DNA from 2 places in the Shewanella sp. SP2S2-4 genome. Region 2 is predicted to be linked to the other one. Evidence: predicted binding sites of a transcription regulator. Region 2 holds the regulator's gene; the other holds the start of a gene.
What was found. Region 2 encodes MetJ, which represses methionine synthesis genes. Its sites were predicted from a motif close to TAGACGTCTAGACGTCTA; they were not measured.
Positions count from the first base shown of each region.

Region 1: serA (phosphoglycerate dehydrogenase) is a predicted target of MetJ. The motif match lies at 3,254-3,271, and genes of this name have one in related genera.

Region 1 covers NZ_JAUOER010000006.1:176,705-181,807, reverse strand. Annotated here, with positions in the region: gene Q4Q54_RS07365 (two-component system response regulator) at 1-708, shown strand, start outside; gene ygfZ (tRNA-modifying protein YgfZ) at 797-1,759, opposite strand; gene serA (phosphoglycerate dehydrogenase) at 1,936-3,165, opposite strand; gene Q4Q54_RS07350 (DUF2238 domain-containing protein) at 3,320-3,928, shown strand; gene Q4Q54_RS07345 (helix-turn-helix transcriptional regulator) at 4,325-4,990, shown strand.
Region 2 covers NZ_JAUOER010000020.1:75,979-81,081, reverse strand. Annotated here, with positions in the region: gene phsA (thiosulfate reductase PhsA) at 1-893, shown strand, start outside; gene Q4Q54_RS15535 (4Fe-4S dicluster domain-containing protein) at 906-1,472, shown strand; gene nrfD (NrfD/PsrC family molybdoenzyme membrane anchor subunit) at 1,475-2,422, shown strand; gene Q4Q54_RS15525 (sulfite exporter TauE/SafE family protein) at 2,528-3,271, opposite strand; gene metJ (met regulon transcriptional regulator MetJ) at 3,353-3,667, opposite strand; gene metB (cystathionine gamma-synthase) at 3,880-5,043, shown strand; gene Q4Q54_RS15510 (bifunctional aspartate kinase/homoserine dehydrogenase II) at 5,055-5,103, shown strand, end outside.

The sequences.
Region 1 (5,103 bases), on a different contig from region 2:
ACTAAGCCTGTCAGTGCGCCTGTCGTTAAAGCGCGGGTTAAAACGCATCTTGCGCTCTATGATCAAAAACGTCTACTCGAACAACAAGTTAAAGTTCGTACCCACGAATTAGAAGAAACTCGTTTCGAGATTATCCGTCGTCTTGGCCGTGCTGCTGAATACAAGGACAACGAGACGGGTCTACATGTTGTGCGTATGAGCCATTACGCCCGCATATTAGCGATAAAGCTCGGCTTACCGACAACCTTTTGTGACTTGATTTTTAATGCGGCGCCTATGCACGATATTGGTAAAATCGGTACGCCCGATGCTGTGCTGAAAAAGCCAGGGAAACTTGATGCGCAGGAATGGGAAATTATGCAGCAGCACGCCGCCATAGGTGCAGAAATTATTGGAGAACATAGCGATCCGTTATTGCAAATGGCCCGTCGTATCGCCTTAACTCACCATGAGAAGTGGGATGGTTCAGGTTACCCCAATGGCTTGGTAGGTGAAGAAATTCCCCTTGAAGGGCGTATCACCGCGATTGCGGATGTGTTCGATGCGCTGACTTCGCAACGGCCTTACAAGCAGGCTTGGACGATTGAAGCAACTATGGAGCTATTTGAAAATCAAGCGGGAAAACATTTCGATCCTAAGTTGGTGGAGGAGTTCAAGCAAATCCTGCCAGAAGCAATTGCCATTCGAGATACTTATTTAGAAAATTGATGCTCGAAGTGCATTGACTAAGGTAAAGGCGCCATTGGCGCCTTTATTTTGCTTCAATATTTTATACTAATTATATTAAATCAAAGCATTACGCTTCATCTAATGAGTAGGGCAGGGCTTGGATCGTTAAATGTGATTGTTCATCGTCGGCAAAACGCAGCTGAGTATCATTAGGCGTGTCATTAGGAAGTACGGCGGTTAACAAGACTTGATTGCCACGCTGTACAAACTCAATGATTTGACCGCCACGGCGAAAACTGTCTTCCATCGCGATTTCGAGGCCTGATGCTAGGGTGATTTGAAGACTAGTGTGACCGCGCAAAATATACAGGGCGCGTTTATTACCACCGCGATATTTCATGCGCGCTATGGTTTCTTGCCCCATGTAACAGCCCTTATTGAAGCTGATACCGTTAACCGCTTGTAGATTACACATCTGCGGTACGTACTGGCTGGCATGGCTGGCGGCAAGGTTGGGGTAACCTGCTGCAATCTCTAACGCTTGCCATGCACTGGCGTCAAATACACTCAGTTCCGATTGCGCAACTAAAGCTGCTGCGGCATCTGGTGTTAATACTAAAATAAAACGTTCAGCGTCTTTTAAAATCGCACCCTTTTCAATGAGTGTGAGCTCTTGCTGAATGTCACCAAAATGTTTGTTCACGAATTGGCTTGCCTGTTCACCAGCAACGCCGAGCAGAGTCCACTCAGCGGATGCATTGCTTAAGGTGGCTTTACTAAACACGGCATATTTTTGTAACTGGGGTAAATCGACTTCGATGGCATCCTTTGGCATCAGCATAAAGAGCGTATCTTGAATGGCAAAGGTCCTGAAACTGGCCAGCATTTTACCTTTTGGATCGCAATGTGCACCCCAGCGCCATTGGTTATCGGCTAATGAGCTGATGTCAGTGGTCACTTGGCCATGGATGAAACTGCGGCCTTGTTCTCCAACCACTTTAATAAGGCCCATATGAGATAAGTTGGCAAGCATGAGTGGAGGCAAAGAAGCGTCCAGATCCCAATGGGGCGTAGAAACTGAAATAGTCATAGCGAGATCCTGAAAATGAAGACGATGTGAGAGGCTAGATTGTAACGGAATTCCTGTTGGCTCAAAAGCATAAGGCGCACATATCTGTGAATGATATGTGCGCCTCAGTCTGTGTACTTTAGCCGATACGCTGAATGCGATTGGGCTTAACTATTAAACAGCACGCGGGTACGCAGTTAAAACAGCACGCGGGTACGCAGTGTGCCTTCAATGGCCTTCAACTCAACTAAGGCTTCTTCGGCTTGGTGAGTGTCGACTTCCATGACCACATAACCAATCTCAGCGGTAGTTTGCAGATATTGCGCGGCAATGTTGATGCCTTTTTCCGAGAAGGCTTGGTTGATCTTGATCAGCACGCCAGGACGGTTTTGGTGAATATGCAGTAAGCGTGAGGTGCCTTTATGCATAGGTAGCGATACTTCTGGGAAGTTAACTGCAGATACGGTCGAGCCGTTATCTGAGTATTTAGCGAGCTTGCCCGCGACTTCGATACCAATGTTTTCTTGGGCTTCAGCAGTACTACCACCCACATGCGGTGTCAGTAATACGTTATCAAGACCTCGAAGTGGGCTGATAAATTCATCGTCATTAGATTGCGGCTCAACTGGGAACACATCAATCGCCGCGCCAGCGAGGTGACGCTCTTTCAAGGCGACCGTTAAGGCCTCGATATCAACCACAGTACCGCGTGAGGCGTTGATAAAGATGCTGCCCTTTTTCATCGCCGCAAATTCAGCTGCGCCTATCATGTCTTTGGTTTGTGGGGTTTCTGGTACGTGTAAGCTCACTACGTCAGCTTGCGCCAGCAATTGTTCCATTGAATGAATTTGCTGTGCATTACCCAGTGGCAATTTGTCTTCGATATCGAAGAACACCACGCGCATGCCCAGCGTCTCAGCCAGAATGCCAAGCTGAGTACCGATATGACCGTAACCGATTACGCCTAAGGTTTTTCCGCGCACTTCGTAGCTGCCAGCGGCGGTTTTCATCCAGCCACCACGGTGGGCGATGGCGTTACGCTCAGGGATACCGCGCATCAGCATAATGATTTCGCCAATCACGAGTTCGGCAACACTTCGCGTGTTGGAGAATGGTGCGTTAAATACTGGGATACCAAGGGATTCGGCGGTGGCAAGATCAACTTGGTTGGTTCCGATACAGAAGCAACCGATCGCGATCAACTTCTCGGCACGTTTCAGCACCTCGGCAGTTAATTGGGTACGTGAACGAAGTCCCACGAAATGTGCATCTTTGATGGACTCAATTAATGCTTCATCGCCTAATGAGGCTTTGTGGTATTCGATGTTGGTGTATCCCGCACGCTCAAGTACATCGACTGCAGATTGGTGGACGCCTTCCAACAGCAGGATCTTGATCTTATCCTTGTCCAGCGAATGTTTCGCCATGATATGGGTACCCTCTAATTAATAGAAATGTTTCTTATGATATGCTGACAACCTTCACCCACCAAAATAGCACTTTTTTTACTCAGTGTGGAGGGCTAGATGGCTAAAGTTAATATTCTAAATTAAGAACAATATCGCATAAGAGGAAGAAACATTGAATAACAAAATCGCGTGGTGTGCTATTTACCTCTTAGTGCTCGTTTGGTCGGCGATAAATCCCGCAGATCCTTTCACTTGGTGGCTCGAAGCGGCTCCCGCATTAGTGGCTGTGCCACTGCTATTTTTTACCCGCAAACGCTTCCCATTAACGCCGCTGGTGTATGTTTTAGTGTTAGCCCATTGCTGTGTGCTGTTTGTCGGCGCGCATTACACCTATGCTGAAGTGCCATTATTCGACACGATTGCCCATTGGATGGGTTCAGAACGTAATAATTACGACAAGTTAGGTCACTTTGCGCAAGGTTTTATCCCTGCCATGTTAGCGCGTGAAATTATGCTGCGTAATCAAGCGGTCAAACCCGGTGCTTGGTGTGCGTTTTTGGTCACATGTTTTGTGCTCGCGTTTTCGGCGTTTTATGAACTCATTGAATGGTGGGTTGCAGTGGCAACAGGTGAAGGCGCTGAAGCCTTTTTGGGAACCCAAGGCTATGTGTGGGACACTCAATCAGATATGTTAATGGCATTAATTGGCGCAATTGTCGCACTCGTTTTATTGTCTCGTTTTCAAGATAAGCAAATAGCAGCACTTAAACTCAGACGCTAGTGGCCGTGAGTTGCTGATTGTTTCAGCTTGAGTCATAAGTTCATTCTTCCATAAAGCTTCTAACATGAGTGTGATGGCATTTAGCTGTCACACTTTCTTATTGCCTGTATGTTATTTTTGTGTTGCAACTTTCGATGGGTGTCTTCATAGTTTGAAAGTACTAGATTTCGTGAGTCGGTTAAACCTAATGGAGTTTTATGCTGTTATTCCAATTATATTCCGTCAGTTAGTCGAACTTACTAGGATTTAAAAGGGAATAGTACATTTGGGTGATGTTTTTCAGTCTTTAACTAGTCAGAATCAACTAGGTTAATGGAATGTTTAAAAATCTAACTAAAGAGGCTGGTCAAACATACCATTTTGCTAATAGAAAATACTTTTCAGGGAGGAGAGTCATTGAGCACAATTAATGAATTAGTTTTTTTACATCAAATGGCGGCACCATGTCATTTAGCGTTACTCGCTGAATCCATAGGCTTGAAAACTCGTATCGTTAAGCATGCGGCGGAATTAGATTTAGATAAGAGTCGTCGAAGTTTTTATCTGATCACCCAAAAGGGCGCTGCACTCGATAACAAGGGGATCCCTTTACTGGCTTCGCGCTTAGTATCACATTTCCCCGTGGCGCTGTACCAAGTTGAGCGTGACTCTTTAGATCAAGAGTCGGCTATGTTACTCGGTATTCGTGGCCTGTTGTTTGCCGATCAACGTTTGGATTTGATGTTGACGGGTTTGCGTAAAATGGTGGCAGAGGAACTTTGGTACGACAGAACATTACTGAGTAAAGTGTTCCGTCGTGTAGTACAAAAGCTCGATGGCAATAATGAGATGCTCTCCGATACAGTGGCTATGCTACAGATGCTGACTTCCCGTGAGCGCACTATTATTCAATTTGTGTCGAGTGGCGCGAGGAATAAAGAAATCGCCCACAGATTGTGCATCAGCGAACATACGGTGAAGGCTCACATTTCCTCTATCTTCCGTAAAACCCAGTCCCGTAATCGTGTTGAGTTGTTGCGTTGGGCACAAACCTATCAGACCCACTTTGAGCTGTGCAGCTAGGTAGTTAAAGATATTGATCGTTAGCTTTTCGCTTTGAGTGGTTAATGTTAATAATTGCTGGTTAGTCAGAATAGAAAAGCGGGAATGTTTGTTTAAACATTCCCGCTTTTTGT
Region 2 (5,103 bases):
GCGATGTGTATATCAGTGAAACCGCCGCCTATGCGGACGTGATTTTACCTGAGTCGACTTATCTTGAACGTGATGAAGAAATTGCTGATAAATCCGGTAAAAATCCGGCCTATTATGTGCGCCAACGTGTGGTTGAAACCTTAGGTGATACTAAGCCTTCTTGGCAGATCTTTAAGGATGTGGGCGTGGCTATGGGCCTTGGCGAGTTCTATCCATGGGAAAACATGGAAACCCTGCAAATGCTGCAGGTGAACCGCGACACTGACCTGCTGCGCCGTATCAAAGACGAAGGTTTTGTGAGTTTCGGTAAGCCAATTATGTTGTGCGAGCCTAAGATGGTTGCTGAGTTTATTAAGGCATACCCCAATGCGCGACCTGCCGATGAAGACGGCACTTACGCCAGTGCACTCACCTTTAAAACGCCAAGCGGCAAGATTGAACTCACTTCCGCGAAAGTGGAAGCCATGGCACCAGGCCGTGGGGTGATCAAGTTCCGCGAAGTGAATCTTAAAAAAGCAGATGAGCTGTACTTTATCCAAGGCAAAGTGGCGGTGCACACCAATGGCGCCACCCACAATGTACCTATGCTCGCTAACCTGATGTCGGATAACGCTGTGTGGGTTCACCCCATCACTGCGGGCAAATTAGGGATCAGCAATGGCGACCCAATCCGCCTCACCAGCAGTGTTGGCACAGAAGAAGGCCATGCCTTAGTCACGCCGGGTATTCGCCAAGATACTGTGTTTGCTTACATGGGCTTTGGTTCTAAAAACAAAGAGTTGGTCAGAGCAACGGGCAAAGGTATCCACTGCGGTAACTTACTGCCGCACGTGACGGCTCCTGTGTGTGGCATGACAGTGCACACCACGGGCGTCACGCTGGCAAAGCGCTAATCGGAGGCTTAAATGAATAAACGATATGTAATGGTGCACGACGAGAACAAGTGCATCGGCTGCCAAGCCTGTAACGTGGCGTGTCGCAGTGAAAATGGCGTACCCGAAGGCGTTACTCGTCTGCAAGTGCGTGTGGAAGGCCCCTTTGGTGAGATGCCCAATCTGCACTTCAAATACCACAGGGTATCTTGCCAGCAATGTGAAGATGCGCCCTGCGTTAAGGTGTGCCCAACGGGCGCGGCCTATGTGGGTGAAGACGGTATTATCTCTATCCATACCGAGAAGTGTGTCGGCTGTATGTACTGTGTGGCAGCGTGCCCTTATAAAGTGCGCTTTATGAACCCAGAAACCAAGGTGGCGGATAAGTGTAACTTCTGTAAAGACAGTCGTTTAGCGCGGGGCGAAGAGCCAGCGTGTGTGACAGAGTGTCCAACCGATGCCTTAGTGTTTGGCGATGCTAATGATCCGCAGAGTGACGTGGCCATCATGCTCAACACTAAAATCACATACCAAGATAAAACCCATTTGGGCACTAAACCTAGGGTATATCGCGTTCCTACCAAAAGAGGGGGGATTTGATTATGAACAATACTTGGGGCGACATGGCGCAATATGATCCTGTCACTTGGCACTGGGTCATCGCCGTTTACCTGTTTATGGCGGGGTTATCCGCGGGCAGTTTATTGATTGGCATTGGTTTACGCTGGGCGAATAAGGAACTCAGCGCCGGAGCCGAAAGTAGCATTCTTAAGGCGGCCGCCATTATTGGACCTGTGGCGATTAGCTTAGGTTTAGCCTGCTTAGTGTTTGATTTAACCAAACCATTCCACTTCTGGCTGATCTTAATTCACTATAACTTCCAGTCTGTGATGGCCATTGGGGTGCTGGCGCTGCTGGCGTATTCTCCCTTAGCCTTTGCCTACGCCATTATTGTGCTGCGGGATGACTTACCAAAATGGGGTTTGGGTTTCCTAACACCTATCGCTAAGTTACTTATGCCATTTCGAAAGCTGATTGAAGTATTGTTGTTTGTCCTCGCCATTGGCGTAGGGGCTTACACTGGCTTCTTAATTTCGGCGATGAATGCTTACCCTATGCTCAACACTGCGGTACTGCCTGCGCTGTTTTTAGTGTCGGGTTTATCGGCGGGCGCTGCGGCAAACGCGGTACTGGCACTCTTGCTGTTTAAGACTGACAGCCACGATAAAACTTTAGTCAAGATGCACGGTTTAGAGTTGCCTGTGATGGCAATTGAAATCCTGTTCCTGTTCATGTTGTTCTGCGCCTTGTACTTCAAGGGCGGCGCGGCGTCTGCGGCCTTAGCATCGTTAACTTCTGGGCTATGGGCAAGCGTGTTCTGGATAGGCGTCGTCGGTATAGGTTTTGGTATTCCATTGCTGTTCATGTTGCTACCAGCCGCGACTCGCCATACTAAGGGCGCGATGATCATGGTGGCTTGTGCGAGCTTAACGGGCGTACTCGCCTTAAGACACTTTATTGTGTACGCAGGGCAAAGCTATTTAAGCTGAGTGTAAGCTGGCTTTAGATATTGATAGATAAAGAAAAAGCACTGGCAATGTCAGTGCTTTTTATTGTTTGAATTTTCAGATGATTTGCCAGTACAAGCAGAGCGCTTATTGGGGCAATAACTCGATAACCGATTTCACCGTTAGCACTAAGGCGCTGATGCTGCACAGGACTAAGGTCGCCATTTTAGTTTTATCTTTATCGACACGGCCCACTAATCGCCCCGCGACTAAATACCCTAAAAGCACTGAAGGCAGCAACATTAAGGACAGCCACAGGTGCTTCAATTCTAATAAGCCAGTGATCGCCAGAATGACCATAGCTATGGTGGAGCTAAAAATGAAGAAGGCCGACAGGGCGGCGCGAAACTGCGAGGCATCTTTGCCTGATAATAGAATCGCCATCGGCGGGCCACCAATAGCGGCAATATTACCGAAAATCCCCGAGACGACGCCCGCCCCAAAGAGGGTTTTCTTATTCACTGGCAGGCTGAATTTATACAGGCTGAGGATAACCGCGACAGCCACAATGGCGGCGATGGATAACCCGAGTATGGGCTGAGGCGCAAACAGCAACAGACTCGCGCCGATAAAACCACCGGGCACGCGACCTAGGAGTGCATATTGCAAGCCATTGAATTCTAAATGACCACGCTCACGCACTAAGGTCAGCAGGGCGATGGAGAAACCCATAGCAATAACAGGCGCAGGTACGAGCTGCGGATCGACGATATAAAGCAAAGGACTGGCGACAACCGCTAGGCCAAACCCAATCAGGCTCTGGGTTAAGGCGCCAAGAAACACAATCAGTGAGGCCAGGGCGAGAGTCTGTGGATCTATCATAGAAAACATAGGATTCCATATAAACAAAAAGGGATCGTTAACGATCCCTATTGATGAGCACTGTGATGTAACTTTGCCAGCGACAAGTCGCTATTCCATGTCTTCCCACTCGATCCCCATCTCGTCCATCAGCAACTTGGCTTCGGCGGGAATGCTGTCTGGGCTATCTTTTGACAGATCTTCATCGTTAGGCAATGGCTGGCCAGTGTAGGCGTGCAAAAATGCCTCACACAACAGCTCGCTGTTGGTGGCGTGACGCAAATTATTGACCTGACGACGAGTTCGTTCGTCCGTAAGGACCTTAAGCACTTTGAGCGGAATAGACACAGTAATTTTTTTTACTTGTTCATTCTTCTTGCCATGTTCAGCATAGGGGCTGATGTATTCCCCATTCCATTCAGTCATTGACTCACCTGTTATAACGCTAAATTCGGGGCAGATTTTAAACCCTTACAAACAACAGTCAAATTATTGCTACTATTTCTTTGTGATTGCAAACAGATTTCTTTATGTTTAGACGTCTAAACGTCTTCACGCCTATTGACGATGGCGTTGTGCTTAGGTACATTTAGACGTCCAGACATCTCTATCAGTCTACCGAATTTAGGAGTCCACCCATGGCAGAGCGTCAATTAGCCACACTGGCAGTGCGTCAGGGTATCGAAAGCGATACTCAATATGGCGCAGTTGTGCCACCGATTTATTTGTCGACTAATTACGCCTTCGATGGTCATAAAAATCCTCGCGAATTCGATTACAGTCGTTCAGGCAACCCAACGCGCTGCATTTTAGGCGAAGCATTAGCGCAATTAGAAAAGGGCGCCACTGGCATAGTGACCTGCACTGGCATGGCGGCCATCACCTTAGTGACTACTTTGCTCGGCCCCGATGACCTATTGGTTGTGCCCCACGATTGCTACGGCGGTTCTTACCGTTTATTTACTAATTTGGCGAAGAAAGGCCAGTTTAAGCTGATTGTGGTCGATCAAACCGACAGCCAAGCGTTAGCCGTCGCTATCGCGCAAAATCCTAAGATGGTGTGGCTCGAAACCCCATCGAACCCGCTATTGCGTGTGGTGGATATCGAAGCCATTGCCAAGGCTAGCCATGAGGTCGGCGCGCTGGTGGTGGTTGATAACACCTTTTTATCGCCGATATTGCAACAACCCCTATTGTTAGGCGCGGATATCGTTATCCACTCCACCACTAAATATATCAATGGTCACAGCGATGTGGTTGGCGGCGCTGTGGTTGCCAAAGATGCACAAATTGGCGAAAGCTTACATTGGTGGTCGAACACGTTAGGCTTAACGGGGTCGGCATTTGATAGTTACTTAACCCTGCGCGGCCTACGCACCTTAGCGGTGCGAATTCGTGAACATCAAGCCAATGCCCAGCGCATTGTTGAGGTATTGACGCAAAGCCCTGTGGTGAGCAAAGTTTATTACCCTGGTCTTGCGGATCACCCTGGTCACACCATTGCAGCCAAGCAACAAAAAGGCTTTGGCGCTATGCTGAGTTTTGAGCTCAAGGGCGGCGAGGCCGAAGTGGTGGCCTTTTTAGGTGCACTCAGCTTATTTAGCGTGGCGGAAAGTTTAGGTGGCGTCGAAAGTTTAGTGGCCGTGCCCGCAACTATGACCCACAGAGCCATGGAGCCGCAGGCGCGTTTTGAGGCAGGCATTAAAGACACCCTATTGCGTTTATCGGTGGGTATTGAAGATGCCGCCGATTTAGTTGCAGATATTCAAGCAGGATTAGCCGCCGTTGCGGCTTGTCAGTAGAGGAATAATAGATGGCACGTTGTCACTTACATAAATTTGGTGGCTCCAGTTTAGCGGATG